3 regions of the Bacillus sp. SD127 genome follow, and region 1 is predicted to be linked to each of the others. Evidence: a T-box and tRNA genes for the amino acid it is inferred to sense, from the RefSeq annotation. Region 1 holds a T-box; the other regions hold tRNA genes.

Region 1 (5,214 bases):
AAAGTGGTGTTGAGTGAGCCGCGCGTTTATGCGGAGGCGCAGGAAATAGCCGACCATCTGAAGAACAGGCGGGCAGTTGTCGTCAATCTTCAGCGGATACAGCATGACCAGGCGAAACGGATTGTTGACTTTTTAAGCGGCACCGTTTATGCCATTGGCGGCGATATCCAAAGAATCGGTTCAGATATTTTCCTATGCACGCCTGACAACGTAGATGTTTCAGGCACAATTTCTGAGCTCATATCTGAAGACGATCAGAGGTGGTAAAGCGAGATGATCCTTTATCAAGTTTTTTCGGTTTTAAGCTTATTAATTACAATATACTCATTTGCCCTGATCATATATATTTTTATGTCATGGGTGCCGAGTACGAGGGAAACAGCAGTCGGACGGTTTTTAGCGTCGATCTGTGAACCATATCTCGAGCCATTCAGAAAAATCATCCCTCCAATTGCAATGCTGGATATCTCGCCAATCGTAGCCATTCTTGTGCTGCGGTTTGCAACAACCGGCTTGTGGGGGCTTTATCGCATGATTGCGTTTTAAGGTGACAGTTTGATAGGGGGCTTGGCAGCAGCCAAGCCTCTTTACATAGAAGGGAAAGACGATGAGCGATATTTATCAGCACTTCAGAAAAGAAGAGCGTGCCTTTATCGATCAGGCGCTCGAATGGAAAAGAATTGTCCAGGAACAGTACCGGATGAAGCTGACCGACTTTTTAGATCCCCGGGAGCAGGTCATTCTCGCTGCGGTCACGGGACAGGCAGATGTAGGACTGGCTTTTTCCGGCGGCTATGACAGAGCGGAGCGAAAACGGGCCATTTTATATCCTGAGTACATTACGCCGGAAGAATCGGATTTTGAGCTTCAGGCGTTTGACGTTCGCTATGCTGAAAAATTTGTGACGGTTGATCACCGGTCTCTCCTTGGTTCGTTAATGGGAATCGGTCTGAAGCGGCAAAAGTTTGGCGATTTAGTGTTTTCAGAGACGGCGGTGCAAATCATTGTCTCAGCTGATACAGCCGATTTTGTTGCGGCTCAGCTTACCCAAGCCGGAAAAGCTGCAGTCAAGCTTGAGAAAATTGACTTGTCAGACCTTGAAATTCCTGCACGAGATGTCGAAATAAGAGATGACACCGTTTCTTCTTTAAGGCTTGACGCGGTCTGCGCCTCTATGAGCAGGCAATCACGCCAGAAATCACAAACGCTGGTGAAAAACGGTCTCGTAAAAGTGAACTGGAAGGTTGTTGAAGACCCTTCTTACCAGGTTGCTGAAGGGGATATGCTCTCTATCAGGGGCTTTGGCCGCTGCAGCCTGACAAAAATCGAAGGGAAAACCAAAAAAGACAAGTGGAGAGTCACGTTTGAACGACAAAAATAGTCGGTTTTTCAGTTTTTTTCTCCATCTGTGCGAAATTTGTTTTATAATGTGAACTAGATAACCGTACTGAAATGTAAAAAATGGAGGTGGCATCATGCCATTAACGCCGAATGATATTCACAACAAGACGTTTACAAAAAGTTTTCGCGGATATGATGAAGACGAGGTAAATGAATTTCTGAGTCAAGTCAGAAAAGATTACGAAATTGTTCTCCGTAAAAAAACAGAGCTTGAAGCGAAAGTCAATGAGCTCGATGAAAGAATCGGACACTTTGCCAACATTGAAGAAACGCTGAATAAATCCATTCTGGTTGCCCAAGAAGCAGCTGAGGACGTAAAGCGCAATTCTCAAAAGGAAGCAAAGCTGATTGTTCGGGAAGCGGAGAAAAACGCTGATCGCATCATCAACGAATCTTTATCGAAATCAAGAAAAATCGCAATGGAAATCGAAGAGCTGAAAAAACAGTCTAAAGTGTTCAGAACACGTTTCCAAATGCTGATTGAAGCGCAGCTTGATCTTCTGAAAAATGATGATTGGGATCATTTGCTTGAGTATGAAGTCGACGCTGTGTTTGAGGAAAAGGAATAAATTCTCTGATTACCTTGACATTTTCTTAGCTTGTCGAATATAATACGTTCATAAATTCAGATGAAAAGACGGTTGAAAGGGACAGTCATGTTTCCATCATGCCTTCATAGCGACCCGGAGATGGTGAAAGTCCGGGATGGCCGGAATCATGTAGATCAGCCCTTAAGTTTCCTTTCTGAACTCACAGTAGGTTAGGACGTTCATCACGTTACGATGCTCGAGAGGAAAAAGCGTAAGCCTGGCTTTTTCTAAAAGGGTGGTACCGCGAGATAAGCTTTCTCGTCCCTTATGGGATGAGAGGGCTTTTTTTATTTTCTGAAAAAATTGGTGGAGGAATGAAAATGGATTACAAAGACACGCTCTTAATGCCGAAAACAGATTTTCCGATGCGAGGCAACTTGCCAAACCGTGAGCCTGACATGCAAAAGAAATGGGAGGAGCAGGATATCTACAGTCTAGTACAGGAACGGACGAAAGACCGCCCTAAATTTGTTTTACATGACGGACCTCCGTACGCAAACGGCGATATCCACATGGGCCACGCGCTTAACAAAATTTTAAAGGACTTCATCGTCCGCTACAAATCAATGAGCGGGTACAACGCACCGTATGTACCGGGCTGGGATACACACGGGTTGCCGATTGAAACAGCTCTTACAAAAAACAAAAAAGTGAACCGCAAAGAAATGTCAGTAGCTGAATTCCGCAAGCTATGCGAAGAATATGCATGGAAGCAAATTGAGGGTCAGCGTGAGCAATTCAAGCGTCTTGGAGTCCGCGGCGACTGGGAAAATCCATATGTGACACTGAAACCGGAATATGAAGCGCAGCAAATCCGCGTTTTCGGTGAAATGGCAAAACGAGGCTATATTTATAAAGGCCTTAAACCGGTTAACTGGTCACCTTCAAGTGAGTCTGCTTTAGCTGAAGCGGAAATCGAATATCAAGACAAACGCTCAGCATCTATTTACGTTGCTTTTGGCGTAAAAGACGGAAAAGGCGTGCTTGAAAATGGCGAGCGCATCATCATTTGGACAACAACGCCTTGGACGATTCCTGCAAACCTCGGCATTTCAGTTCATCCTGATCTGGAATACAGCGTGATTGCAGTCGGTGATGATCGCTTTGTTGTAGCAAGTGCACTGGTTGAAGCTGTAGCTTCTGCATGCGGCTTTGAGCAGTATGAAGTGACAAGAACGATCAAAGGGAAAGATCTCGAAAATATTATCGCTGAACATCCGCTATACGGCAGAGATTCACTCGTTATGCTTGGCGATCACGTGACAACTGACGCCGGAACAGGCTGTGTTCATACAGCACCGGGACATGGGGAAGATGACTTTATCATTGGCCAAAAATACGGCTTAGACGTCCTTTGTCCGGTTGATGAAAAAGGTGTGATGACAAGCGAAGCTCCTGGCTTTGAAGGTATGTTCTATGATGATGCAAACAAAGTGATCACACAGCAGCTCGAAGAAAAAGGCGCACTCGTGAAGCTTGAATTCATTACACACTCCTATCCGCACGATTGGAGAACAAAGAAACCAACCATTTTCAGAGCAACTGCGCAATGGTTTGCGTCTATTAAAGATTTCAGATCAGACCTGCTGGATGCCATTAAAGAAACCAAATGGGTTCCTGAATGGGGCGAGCAGCGTTTGCACAACATGGTTCGTGACCGCGGAGACTGGTGTATTTCCAGACAGCGTGCATGGGGTGTGCCGATTCCGGTATTTTATGCTGAAAACGGCGAGCCAATCATCACAGATGAAACGATTGAGCACGTTTCAGAATTGTTTAGACAACATGGCTCAAACATTTGGTTTGAAAAAGAAGCGAAGGATCTTCTTCCGGAAGGCTTTACGCATCCTGGAAGCCCGAACGGCACTTTTACAAAAGAACAGGACATCATGGATGTTTGGTTTGATTCTGGTTCTTCCCACCAAGCGGTGCTTGAAGAACGCGAGGATCTCGTTCGGCCGGCTGATTTATACCTTGAAGGCTCTGACCAATACCGGGGCTGGTTTAACTCATCTCTATCAACAGCAGTAGCCGTAACAGGAAAAGCGCCATATAAAGGTGTGCTCAGCCATGGGTTTGCACTGGATGGAGAAGGACGCAAAATGAGTAAATCCATCGGTAACGTCGTCGTTCCAGCAAAAGTCATGAAACAGCTTGGCGCCGACATTTTGAGATTATGGGTGTCTTCTGTTGACTACCAGGCGGATGTTCGCGTGTCTGATGCGATTCTGAAGCAGGTTGCTGAAGTATACCGTAAAATCCGCAACACGTTCCGTTTCCTTCACGGCAACCTGTTCGATTTTGATCCAAAAACAAATGCGGTGGCTGTTGAAGATCTTCGTGAAGTCGATCAGTACATGCTGATTAAGCTAAACAAACTGATTGATAAAGTGAAAAAAGCGTATGACGAGTACGAATTTGCGGTTGTGTATCACAGCATCCATAATTTCTGTACAATTGAATTAAGCTCATTCTATCTGGATTTCGCTAAGGATATTGTATACATTGAGCATGCGGATCATCCGGATAGACGCAGCATGCAGACTGTATTCTACGAAACGCTGCTTGCGTTAGTGAAGCTTACAGCACCGATTCTGCCTCATACCGCTGACGAATTATGGTCTCACTTAACATTCGTTGACGAGCAGAGCGTTCAGCTGACAGACATGCCGGAAACGATTGCGGTTCCAAACAGCGAAGCGACAGAAGATAAGTTTGACCGTTTTATGTCTCTTCGTGATGATGTGCTAAAAGCGTTAGAAACAGCGCGAAATGAAAAAATCATTGGTAAATCATTGGAAGCAAGCCTGAAATTGTATCCGAATAAAGAAAACAAAGAGCTATTAGCTTCTATTAAAGAAAATCTTTCTCAGCTGTTTATTGTTTCTGAATTAACCATCAGCGAAGAAAATGAAGCGCCAAACGATGCGCAAAGCTTTGAGACAGGGAAAATCGCTGTCGAGAAAGCTGAAGGCGAAATGTGTGAGAGATCCCGTGTGATTTCTAAAGATGTAGGTGCGAACCCGAAATATCCTACATTGTCACAGCGCAACGCTGAAATCGTTGAAAAGTATTATCAGAACTAATGAAAAGAGCCCGGCGCAAAAGCCGGGCCTTTTTTTGTGCCAAGAGTGACATCGTTTAGAATGGCAGGAAAAATCTTATGGGCTTTAGATCATCATTCACAGGTAACAATATAGGTATTACGTTAAGAGCAGGAGTT
Region 2 (5,214 bases), 1.6 Mb from region 1:
ACGAGAGTTCTCTCGATCACCTTAGGATTCTCTCCTCGCCTACCTGTGTCGGTTTGCGGTACGGGCACCTCTCACCTCGCTAGAGGCTTTTCTTGGCAGTGTGGAATCAGGAACTTCGCTACTAAATTTCGCTCGCCATCACAGCTCAGCCTTATGGGAAACGGATTTGCCTATTTCCCAGCCTAACTGCTTGGACGCGGATATCCAATACCGCGCTTACCCTATCCTCCTGCGTCCCCCCATTGCTCAAATGGTGAGGAGGTGGTACAGGAATATCAACCTGTTGTCCATCGCCTACGCCTTTCGGCCTCGGCTTAGGTCCCGACTAACCCTGAGCGGACGAGCCTTCCTCAGGAAACCTTAGGCATTCGGTGGAGGGGATTCTCACCCCTCTTTCGCTACTCATACCGGCATTCTCACTTCTAAGCGCTCCACCAGTCCTTCCGGTCTGGCTTCACAGCCCTTAGAACGCTCTCCTACCACTGTTCGAAGAACAGTCCGCAGCTTCGGTGATACGTTTAGCCCCGGTACATTTTCGGCGCAGAGTCACTCGACCAGTGAGCTATTACGCACTCTTTAAATGGTGGCTGCTTCTAAGCCAACATCCTGGTTGTCTAAGCAACTCCACATCCTTTTCCACTTAACGTATACTTTGGGACCTTAGCTGGCGGTCTGGGCTGTTTCCCTTTCGACTACGGATCTTATCACTCGCAGTCTGACTCCCAAGGATAAGTCATTGGCATTCGGAGTTTGACTGAATTCGGTAACCCGGTAGGGGCCCCTAGTCCAATCAGTGCTCTACCTCCAAGACTCTTACCTTGAGGCTAGCCCTAAAGCTATTTCGGAGAGAACCAGCTATCTCCAGGTTCGATTGGCATTTCACCCCTACCCACACCTCATCCCCGCACTTTTCAACGTGCGTGGGTTCGGGCCTCCATTCAGTGTTACCTGAACTTCACCCTGGACATGGGTAGATCACCTGGTTTCGGGTCTACGACCACGTACTCATGCGCCCTATTCAGACTCGCTTTCGCTGCGGCTCCGCATCTTCTGCTTAACCTTGCACGGGATCGTAACTCGCCGGTTCATTCTACAAAAGGCACGCCATCACCCGTTAACGGGCTCTGACTACTTGTAGGCACACGGTTTCAGGATCTCTTTCACTCCCCTTCCGGGGTGCTTTTCACCTTTCCCTCACGGTACTGGTTCACTATCGGTCACTAGGGAGTATTTAGCCTTGGGAGATGGTCCTCCCGGATTCCGACGGAATTTCACGTGTTCCGCCGTACTCAGGATCCACTCTGGAGAGAACGAAGTTTTGACTACAGGGCTGTTACCTCCTATGGCGGGCCTTTCCAGACCTCTTCATCTACCTCGTTCCTTTGTAACTCCGTATAGAGTGTCCTACAACCCCAAGAGGCAAGCCTCTTGGTTTGGGCTAATCCCGTTTCGCTCGCCGCTACTCAGGGAATCGCATTTGCTTTCTCTTCCTCCGGGTACTTAGATGTTTCAGTTCCCCGGGTCTGCCTTCTCATATCCTATGAATTCAGATATGGATACCACTCCATTACGAGTGGTGGGTTTCCCCATTCGGAAATCTCCGGATCAAAGCTTGCTTACAGCTCCCCGAAGCATATCGGTGTTCGTCCCGTCCTTCATCGGCTCCTAGTGCCAAGGCATCCACCGTGCGCCCTTTCTAACTTAACCGTTAAAAAGAATCACTATGTGATATCTTGTGTTACTAATTGAATGTGATGTCTACTGTTATCTAGTTTTCAAAGAACACGTTGGTGGAGCCTAGCGGGATCGAACCGCTGACCTCCTGCGTGCAAAGCAGGCGCTCTCCCAGCTGAGCTAAGGCCCCATTTGTATAAGATGGTGGGCCTGAGTGGACTCGAACCACCGACCTCACGCTTATCAGGCGTGCGCTCTAACCAGCTGAGCTACAGGCCCATCTTAACTTATTCAAGGAACAAAGTTCCTTCAAAACTAAACAAGACAGGGAACGTTCTGTTTATAAGACCCAAGGTCTTATATTCCGTAAATATCCTTAGAAAGGAGGTGATCCAGCCGCACCTTCCGATACGGCTACCTTGTTACGACTTCACCCCAATCATCTGTCCCACCTTCGGCGGCTGGCTCCATAAAGGTTACCTCACCGACTTCGGGTGTTACAAACTCTCGTGGTGTGACGGGCGGTGTGTACAAGGCCCGGGAACGTATTCACCGCGGCATGCTGATCCGCGATTACTAGCGATTCCAGCTTCACGCAGTCGAGTTGCAGACTGCGATCCGAACTGAGAACAGATTTGTGGGATTGGCTTAACCTCGCGGTTTCGCTGCCCTTTGTTCTGTCCATTGTAGCACGTGTGTAGCCCAGGTCATAAGGGGCATGATGATTTGACGTCATCCCCACCTTCCTCCGGTTTGTCACCGGCAGTCACCTTAGAGTGCCCAACTGAATGCTGGCAACTAAGATCAAGGGTTGCGCTCGTTGCGGGACTTAACCCAACATCTCACGACACGAGCTGACGACAACCATGCACCACCTGTCACTCTGCCCCCGAAGGGGACGTCCTATCTCTAGGATTGTCAGAGGATGTCAAGACCTGGTAAGGTTCTTCGCGTTGCTTCGAATTAAACCACATGCTCCACCGCTTGTGCGGGCCCCCGTCAATTCCTTTGAGTTTCAGTCTTGCGACCGTACTCCCCAGGCGGAGTGCTTAATGCGTTAGCTGCAGCACTAAGGGGCGGAAACCCCCTAACACTTAGCACTCATCGTTTACGGCGTGGACTACCAGGGTATCTAATCCTGTTCGCTCCCCACGCTTTCGCTCCTCAGCGTCAGTTACAGACCAGAGAGTCGCCTTCGCCACTGGTGTTCCTCCACATCTCTACGCATTTCACCGCTACACGTGGAATTCCACTCTCCTCTTCTGCACTCAAGTTCCCCAGTTTCCAATGACCCTCCCCGGTTGAGCCGGGGGCTTTCACATCAGACTTAAGGAACCGCCTGCGAGCCCTTTACGCCCAATAATTCCGGACAACGCTTGCCACCTACGTATTACCGCGGCTGCTGGCACGTAGTTAGCCGTGGCTTTCTGGTTAGGTACCGTCAAGGTACCGCCCTATTCGAACGGTACTTGTTCTTCCCTAACAACAGAGCTTTACGATCCGAAAACCTTCATCACTCACGCGGCGTTGCTCCGTCAGACTTTCGTCCATTGCGGAAGATTCCCTACTGCTGCCTCCCGTAGGAGTCTGGGCCGTGTCTCAGTCCCAGTGTGGCCGATCACCCTCTCAGGTCGGCTACGCATCGTTGCCTTGGTGAGCCGTTACCTCACCAACTAGCTAATGCGCCGCGGGTCCATCTGTAAGTGGTAGCCGAAGCCACCTTTTATGTTTGAACCATGCGGTTCAAACAAGCATCCGGTATTAGCCCCGGTTTCCCGGAGTTATCCCAGTCTTACAGGCAGGTTACCCACGTGTTACTCACCCGTCCGCCGCTAACATCAGGGAGCAAGCTCCCATCTGTCCGCTCGACTTGCATGTATTAGGCACGCCGCCAGCGTTCGTCCTGAGCCAGGATCAAACTCTCCGATAAAGTAGTTTGACTGACTACGCACATCGCTGTGCGATTTATATTAAAACTTGAATTAACAGGTACGTTTTGTCTTGTTTAGTTTTCAAAGAACTTTGTTGCCGCTCTTTAAGCGACTTTATAATCATAACATTTTACGTCGTTTCCGTCAACAACTTTTTTCGTAATTTTTTTAAAAAGCTTATCCGTCATCAGCGACGTATATTAGAATAACACCCTTACGTCTTAAAGTCAACATATAACATGAATTAAATAATAAAATGCTTAATCACTACTAATGCTGCTATTCCCGGTATGCCCAAGATTCCGCTTATGGCTGTTGTGACAATATTAATCGGCACATGGATGCCGAGGCTGCCTCCGAACATGTTCACACATACCAGCAACAAAGCACCCGCTACACATTTAACAGCAGTTATACCAATCCACTTTAAAGGCTTTGCAGGCGAACCTGATAAAAACAGAAGAACAACTAGTCCTAAAATAATCCCTATAATAAAAATTGGCTCCATGAATCTTCTCATCCCCTTCACTTGTTCTAGTACAAGCTTATGAGAAGATCCAGGAGTTTAGACCACTTACTTCCACCGGCTGATTTTCAAATTCCGCTGTTTCGCTTCCCTCAAGTAAAAAAAATACTTCGCTTCAGCTACCTTCAGCTCGCATAAAACTTCAGCTGATGGTTCAAGGCTTTTTTCAACCAGCTTCTTTTGCCTGTTCCACTCTTCCTTTTGCTTAAAAAGCTGCTCGATTAGTTTTTCATCAAACTCTCTTCTCAATGTTTTCTTGCGAAGAAAACCCATGGATCGCTTTTTCCTCCCTTACAATTCACGTCTTCCTTCAAGTGCCTTAGAAAGAGTGACCTCATCAGCATATTCCAAGTCACCGCCGACGGGCAGTCCGTGGGCAATACGGGAGAGCTTAATACCAGATGGCTTCAAGAGCCTTGATATATACATCGCTGTTGCTTCCCCTTCTATATTAGGGTTTGTTGCGAGAATCACTTCTGTCACTTGATCATCCTGTAATCGTTTTAACAATTCTGGTATTTTTATATCCTCTGGTCCGATGCCGTCCATTGGAGAAATGGCGCCGTGGAGAACATGATACTGGCCGTTGTATTCTTTCATTTTCTCCATAGCAATAACATCCTTAGGGTCTTGCACAACACAGATAATGGACTTATCCCTTCGTGAATCTTCACATATATAACAAGGGTCCTGGTCTGTAATATGCCCGCAAACTGAGCAATATGTCAGATTGCGTTTCGCATTTACCAACGCTTTCGCAAAATCTAATACCACATCTTCTTTCATACCTAGAACAAAAAAAGCCAGACGGACCGCTGTTTTCGGTCCGATCCCTGGCAATTTCATAAAGCTGTCGATCAGCTTTGATATTGGTTCAGGATATTGCATTTTCTTTTATCCCCCTAGAACAAACCTGGCATGTTCATTCCTTTTGTAAATTGACCCATTGTTTCGTTTGTGATCTCGTCAACTTTTTTCAAGGCTTCATTCGTTGCAGCAAGCACTAAGTCCTGGAGCATTTCGATATCTTCCGGGTCAACTACATCTTCTTTAATGATGACATCCAGAATTTCTTTTTGGCCG
Region 3 (5,214 bases), 1.6 Mb from region 1:
GTGATTCATTATAAGATGTCTGATTCACGATTTATTGAATATATGTCTCACCATTTTAAATGGACCTTTTTGAAAAAAGATAAAGATAACCTGCTGTTCCACCTTTCGCGGCAAGACATAAATCCATGGACGTCAATCAGCCTATTATTTGATTTGGACAAAAGACAATATTATATTCCTTCTAAACGAGATCAGTTTCTTAAACTTCCGGAAATAACAATCCATTATTTAATTTTGTACAACATAGGAATGATTGCGAGGTATGAGACAGAATGGTGGTATGAGCTGTTAACACAGCATGTCAGTGATGATTACGTGTTAATTCAGCAGTTTTTAATGGTAACGGAAAACAAATTTCCTAAATACGTTTTGAAATTCCTGCAACAATATATATAAACAAAAAACCCAGCTCAAAGAGCTGGGTTTTACCCTTGCTTGGCGGCGTCCTACTCTCACAGGGGGAAACCCCCGACTACCATCGGCGCTGAAGAGCTTAACTTCCGTGTTCGGCATGGGAACGGGTGTGACCTCTTCGCTATCGCCACCAAACAATTGAGAGTGTTCTCTCAAAACTAGATAACAGGTGTGACATCATTAGAAATTAGGTTAAGTCCTCGATCGATTAGTATCTGTCAGCTCCATGTGTCGCCACACTTCCACCTCAGACCTATCAACCTGATCATCTTTCAGGGATCTTACTTCCTTGCGGAATGGGAAATCTCATCTTGAGGGGGGCTTCATGCTTAGATGCTTTCAGCACTTATCCCGTCCGCACATAGCTACCCAGCGATGCCCTTGGCAGAACAACTGGTACACCAGCGGTGCGTCCATCCCGGTCCTCTCGTACTAAGGACAGCTCCTCTCAAATTTCCTGCGCCCGCGACGGATAGGGACCGAACTGTCTCACGACGTTCTGAACCCAGCTCGCGTACCGCTTTAATGGGCGAACAGCCCAACCCTTGGGACCGACTACAGCCCCAGGATGCGATGAGCCGACATCGAGGTGCCAAACCTCCCCGTCGATGTGGACTCTTGGGGGAGATAAGCCTGTTATCCCCGGGGTAGCTTTTATCCGTTGAGCGATGGCCCTTCCATGCGGAACCACCGGATCACTAAGCCCGACTTTCGTCCCTGCTCGACTTGTAGGTCTCGCAGTCAAGCTCCCTTGTGCCTTTACACTCTGCGAATGATTTCCAACCATTCTGAGGGAACCTTTGGGCGCCTCCGTTACCTTTTAGGAGGCGACCGCCCCAGTCAAACTGCCCACCTGACACTGTCTCCCCGCCCGATAAGGGCGGCGGGTTAGAAGGTCAATACAGCCAGGGTAGTATCCCACCGATGCCTCCACCGAAGCTGGCGCTCCGGTTTCCAAGGCTCCTACCTATCCTGTACAAGCTGTACCAACATTCAATATCAGGCTGCAGTAAAGCTCCACGGGGTCTTTCCGTCCTGTCGCGGGTAACCTGCATCTTCACAGGTACTATAATTTCACCGAGTCTCTCGTTGAGACAGTGCCCAGATCGTTGCGCCTTTCGTGCGGGTCGGAACTTACCCGACAAGGAATTTCGCTACCTTAGGACCGTTATAGTTACGGCCGCCGTTTACTGGGGCTTCAATTCGCACCTTCGCTTACGCTAAGCGCTCCTCTTAACCTTCCAGCACCGGGCAGGCGTCAGCCCCTATACTTCGCCTTACGGCTTCGCAGAGACCTGTGTTTTTGCTAAACAGTCGCCTGGGCCTATTCACTGCGGCTCTCTCGGGCTTGCACCCTAACAGAGCACCCCTTCTCCCGAAGTTACGGGGTCATTTTGCCGAGTTCCTTAACGAGAGTTCTCTCGATCACCTTAGGATTCTCTCCTCGCCTACCTGTGTCGGTTTGCGGTACGGGCACCTCTCACCTCGCTAGAGGCTTTTCTTGGCAGTGTGGAATCAGGAACTTCGCTACTAAATTTCGCTCGCCATCACAGCTCAGCCTTATGGGAAACGGATTTGCCTATTTCCCAGCCTAACTGCTTGGACGCGGATATCCAATACCGCGCTTACCCTATCCTCCTGCGTCCCCCCATTGCTCAAATGGTGAGGAGGTGGTACAGGAATATCAACCTGTTGTCCATCGCCTACGCCTTTCGGCCTCGGCTTAGGTCCCGACTAACCCTGAGCGGACGAGCCTTCCTCAGGAAACCTTAGGCATTCGGTGGAGGGGATTCTCACCCCTCTTTCGCTACTCATACCGGCATTCTCACTTCTAAGCGCTCCACCAGTCCTTCCGGTCTGGCTTCACAGCCCTTAGAACGCTCTCCTACCACTGTTCGAAGAACAGTCCGCAGCTTCGGTGATACGTTTAGCCCCGGTACATTTTCGGCGCAGAGTCACTCGACCAGTGAGCTATTACGCACTCTTTAAATGGTGGCTGCTTCTAAGCCAACATCCTGGTTGTCTAAGCAACTCCACATCCTTTTCCACTTAACGTATACTTTGGGACCTTAGCTGGCGGTCTGGGCTGTTTCCCTTTCGACTACGGATCTTATCACTCGCAGTCTGACTCCCAAGGATAAGTCATTGGCATTCGGAGTTTGACTGAATTCGGTAACCCGGTAGGGGCCCCTAGTCCAATCAGTGCTCTACCTCCAAGACTCTTACCTTGAGGCTAGCCCTAAAGCTATTTCGGAGAGAACCAGCTATCTCCAGGTTCGATTGGCATTTCACCCCTACCCACACCTCATCCCCGCACTTTTCAACGTGCGTGGGTTCGGGCCTCCATTCAGTGTTACCTGAACTTCACCCTGGACATGGGTAGATCACCTGGTTTCGGGTCTACGACCACGTACTCATGCGCCCTATTCAGACTCGCTTTCGCTGCGGCTCCGCATCTTCTGCTTAACCTTGCACGGGATCGTAACTCGCCGGTTCATTCTACAAAAGGCACGCCATCACCCGTTAACGGGCTCTGACTACTTGTAGGCACACGGTTTCAGGATCTCTTTCACTCCCCTTCCGGGGTGCTTTTCACCTTTCCCTCACGGTACTGGTTCACTATCGGTCACTAGGGAGTATTTAGCCTTGGGAGATGGTCCTCCCGGATTCCGACGGAATTTCACGTGTTCCGCCGTACTCAGGATCCACTCTGGAGAGAACGAAGTTTTGACTACAGGGCTGTTACCTTCTATGGCGGGCCTTTCCAGACCTCTTCATCTACCTCGTTCCTTTGTAACTCCGTATAGAGTGTCCTACAACCCCAAGAGGCAAGCCTCTTGGTTTGGGCTAATCCCGTTTCGCTCGCCGCTACTCAGGGAATCGCATTTGCTTTCTCTTCCTCCGGGTACTTAGATGTTTCAGTTCCCCGGGTCTGCCTTCTCATATCCTATGAATTCAGATATGGATACCACTCCATTACGAGTGGTGGGTTTCCCCATTCGGAAATCTCCGGATCAAAGCTTGCTTACAGCTCCCCGAAGCATATCGGTGTTCGTCCCGTCCTTCATCGGCTCCTAGTGCCAAGGCATCCACCGTGCGCCCTTTCTAACTTAACCGTTAAAAAGAATCACTATGTGATATCTTGTGTTACTAATTGAATGTGATGTCTACTGTTATCTAGTTTTCAAAGAACACGTTGGTGGAGCCTAGCGGGATCGAACCGCTGACCTCCTGCGTGCAAAGCAGGCGCTCTCCCAGCTGAGCTAAGGCCCCATTTGTATAAGATGGTGGGCCTGAGTGGACTCGAACCACCGACCTCACGCTTATCAGGCGTGCGCTCTAACCAGCTGAGCTACAGGCCCATCTTAACTTATTCAAGGAACAAAGTTCCTTCAAAACTAAACAAGACAGGGAACGTTCTGTTTATAAGACCCAAGGTCTTATATTCCGTAAATATCCTTAGAAAGGAGGTGATCCAGCCGCACCTTCCGATACGGCTACCTTGTTACGACTTCACCCCAATCATCTGTCCCACCTTCGGCGGCTGGCTCCATAAAGGTTACCTCACCGACTTCGGGTGTTACAAACTCTCGTGGTGTGACGGGCGGTGTGTACAAGGCCCGGGAACGTATTCACCGCGGCATGCTGATCCGCGATTACTAGCGATTCCAGCTTCACGCAGTCGAGTTGCAGACTGCGATCCGAACTGAGAACAGATTTGTGGGATTGGCTTAACCTCGCGGTTTCGCTGCCCTTTGTTCTGTCCATTGTAGCACGTGTGTAGCCCAGGTCATAAGGGGCATGATGATTTGACGTCATCCCCACCTTCCTCCGGTTTGTCACCGGCAGTCACCTTAGAGTGCCCAACTGAATGCTGGCAACTAAGATCAAGGGTTGCGCTCGTTGCGGGACTTAACCCAACATCTCACGACACGAGCTGACGACAACCATGCACCACCTGTCACTCTGCCCCCGAAGGGGACGTCCTATCTCTAGGATTGTCAGAGGATGTCAAGACCTGGTAAGGTTCTTCGCGTTGCTTCGAATTAAACCACATGCTCCACCGCTTGTGCGGGCCCCCGTCAATTCCTTTGAGTTTCAGTCTTGCGACCGTACTCCCCAGGCGGAGTGCTTAATGCGTTAGCTGCAGCACTAAGGGGCGGAAACCCCCTAACACTTAGCACTCATCGTTTACGGCGTGGACTACCAGGGTATCTAATCCTGTTCGCTCCCCACGCTTTCGCTCCTCAGCGTCAGTTACAGACCAGAGAGTCGCCTTCGCCACTGGTGTTCCTCCACATCTCTACGCATTTCACCGCTACACGTGGAATTCCACTCTCCTCTTCTGCACTCAAGTTCCCCAGTTTCCAATGACCCTCCCCGGTTGAGCCGGGGGCTTTCACATCAGACTTAAGGAACCGCCTGCGAGCCCTTTACGCCCAATAATTCCGGACAACGCTTGCCACCTACGTATTACCGCGGCTGCTGGCACGTAGTTAGCCGTGGCTTTCTGGTTAGGTACCGTCAAGGCACCGCCCTATTCGAACGGTACTTGTTCTTCCCTAACAACAGAGCTTTACGATCCGAAAACCTTCATCACTCACGCGGCGTTGCTCCGTCAGACTTTCGTCCATTGCGGAAGATTCCCTACTGCTGCCTCCCGTAGGAGTCTGGGCCGTGTCTCAGTCCCAGTGTGGCCGATCACCCTCTCAGGTCGGCTACGCATCGTTGCCTTGGTGAGCCATTACCTCACCAACTAGCTAATGCGCCGCGGGTCCATCTGTAAGTGGTAGCCGAAGC

Evidence for each region. The T-box of region 1 lies ahead of ileS (isoleucine--tRNA ligase). A T-box ahead of a tRNA ligase gene usually reads a tRNA of that ligase, here a tRNA-Ile.
Region 2: it has a tRNA-Ile gene. The T-box ahead of ileS (isoleucine--tRNA ligase) is inferred to sense a tRNA for this amino acid. The anticodon was not compared.
Region 3: it has a tRNA-Ile gene. The T-box ahead of ileS (isoleucine--tRNA ligase) is inferred to sense a tRNA for this amino acid. The anticodon was not compared.

What each region holds. Positions count from the first base shown of each region.
Region 1 is NZ_CP191226.1:2,658,551-2,663,764, reverse strand. It holds gene sepF (cell division protein SepF) at 1-267, shown strand, start outside; gene ACQVGS_RS13830 (YggT family protein) at 274-546, shown strand; gene ACQVGS_RS13825 (YlmH family RNA-binding protein) at 608-1,381, shown strand; gene divIVA (septum site-determining protein DivIVA) at 1,476-1,970, shown strand; T-box leader at 2,033-2,260, shown strand; gene ileS (isoleucine--tRNA ligase) at 2,312-5,077, shown strand.
Region 2 is NZ_CP191226.1:4,234,098-4,239,311, forward strand. It holds rRNA gene ACQVGS_RS21990 (23S ribosomal RNA) at 1-1,707, opposite strand, end outside; tRNA gene ACQVGS_RS21995 (tRNA-Ala) at 1,789-1,864, opposite strand; tRNA gene ACQVGS_RS22000 (tRNA-Ile) at 1,877-1,953, opposite strand; rRNA gene ACQVGS_RS22005 (16S ribosomal RNA) at 2,055-3,604, opposite strand; gene bofA (sigma-K factor-processing regulator BofA) at 3,850-4,113, opposite strand; gene ACQVGS_RS22015 (YaaL family protein) at 4,180-4,404, opposite strand; gene recR (recombination protein RecR) at 4,423-5,019, opposite strand; gene ACQVGS_RS22025 (YbaB/EbfC family nucleoid-associated protein) at 5,034-5,214, opposite strand, start outside.
Region 3 is NZ_CP191226.1:4,252,754-4,257,967, forward strand. It holds gene ACQVGS_RS22095 (YaaC family protein) at 1-396, shown strand, start outside; rRNA gene rrf (5S ribosomal RNA) at 434-549, opposite strand; rRNA gene ACQVGS_RS22105 (23S ribosomal RNA) at 603-3,530, opposite strand; tRNA gene ACQVGS_RS22110 (tRNA-Ala) at 3,612-3,687, opposite strand; tRNA gene ACQVGS_RS22115 (tRNA-Ile) at 3,700-3,776, opposite strand; rRNA gene ACQVGS_RS22120 (16S ribosomal RNA) at 3,878-5,214, opposite strand, start outside.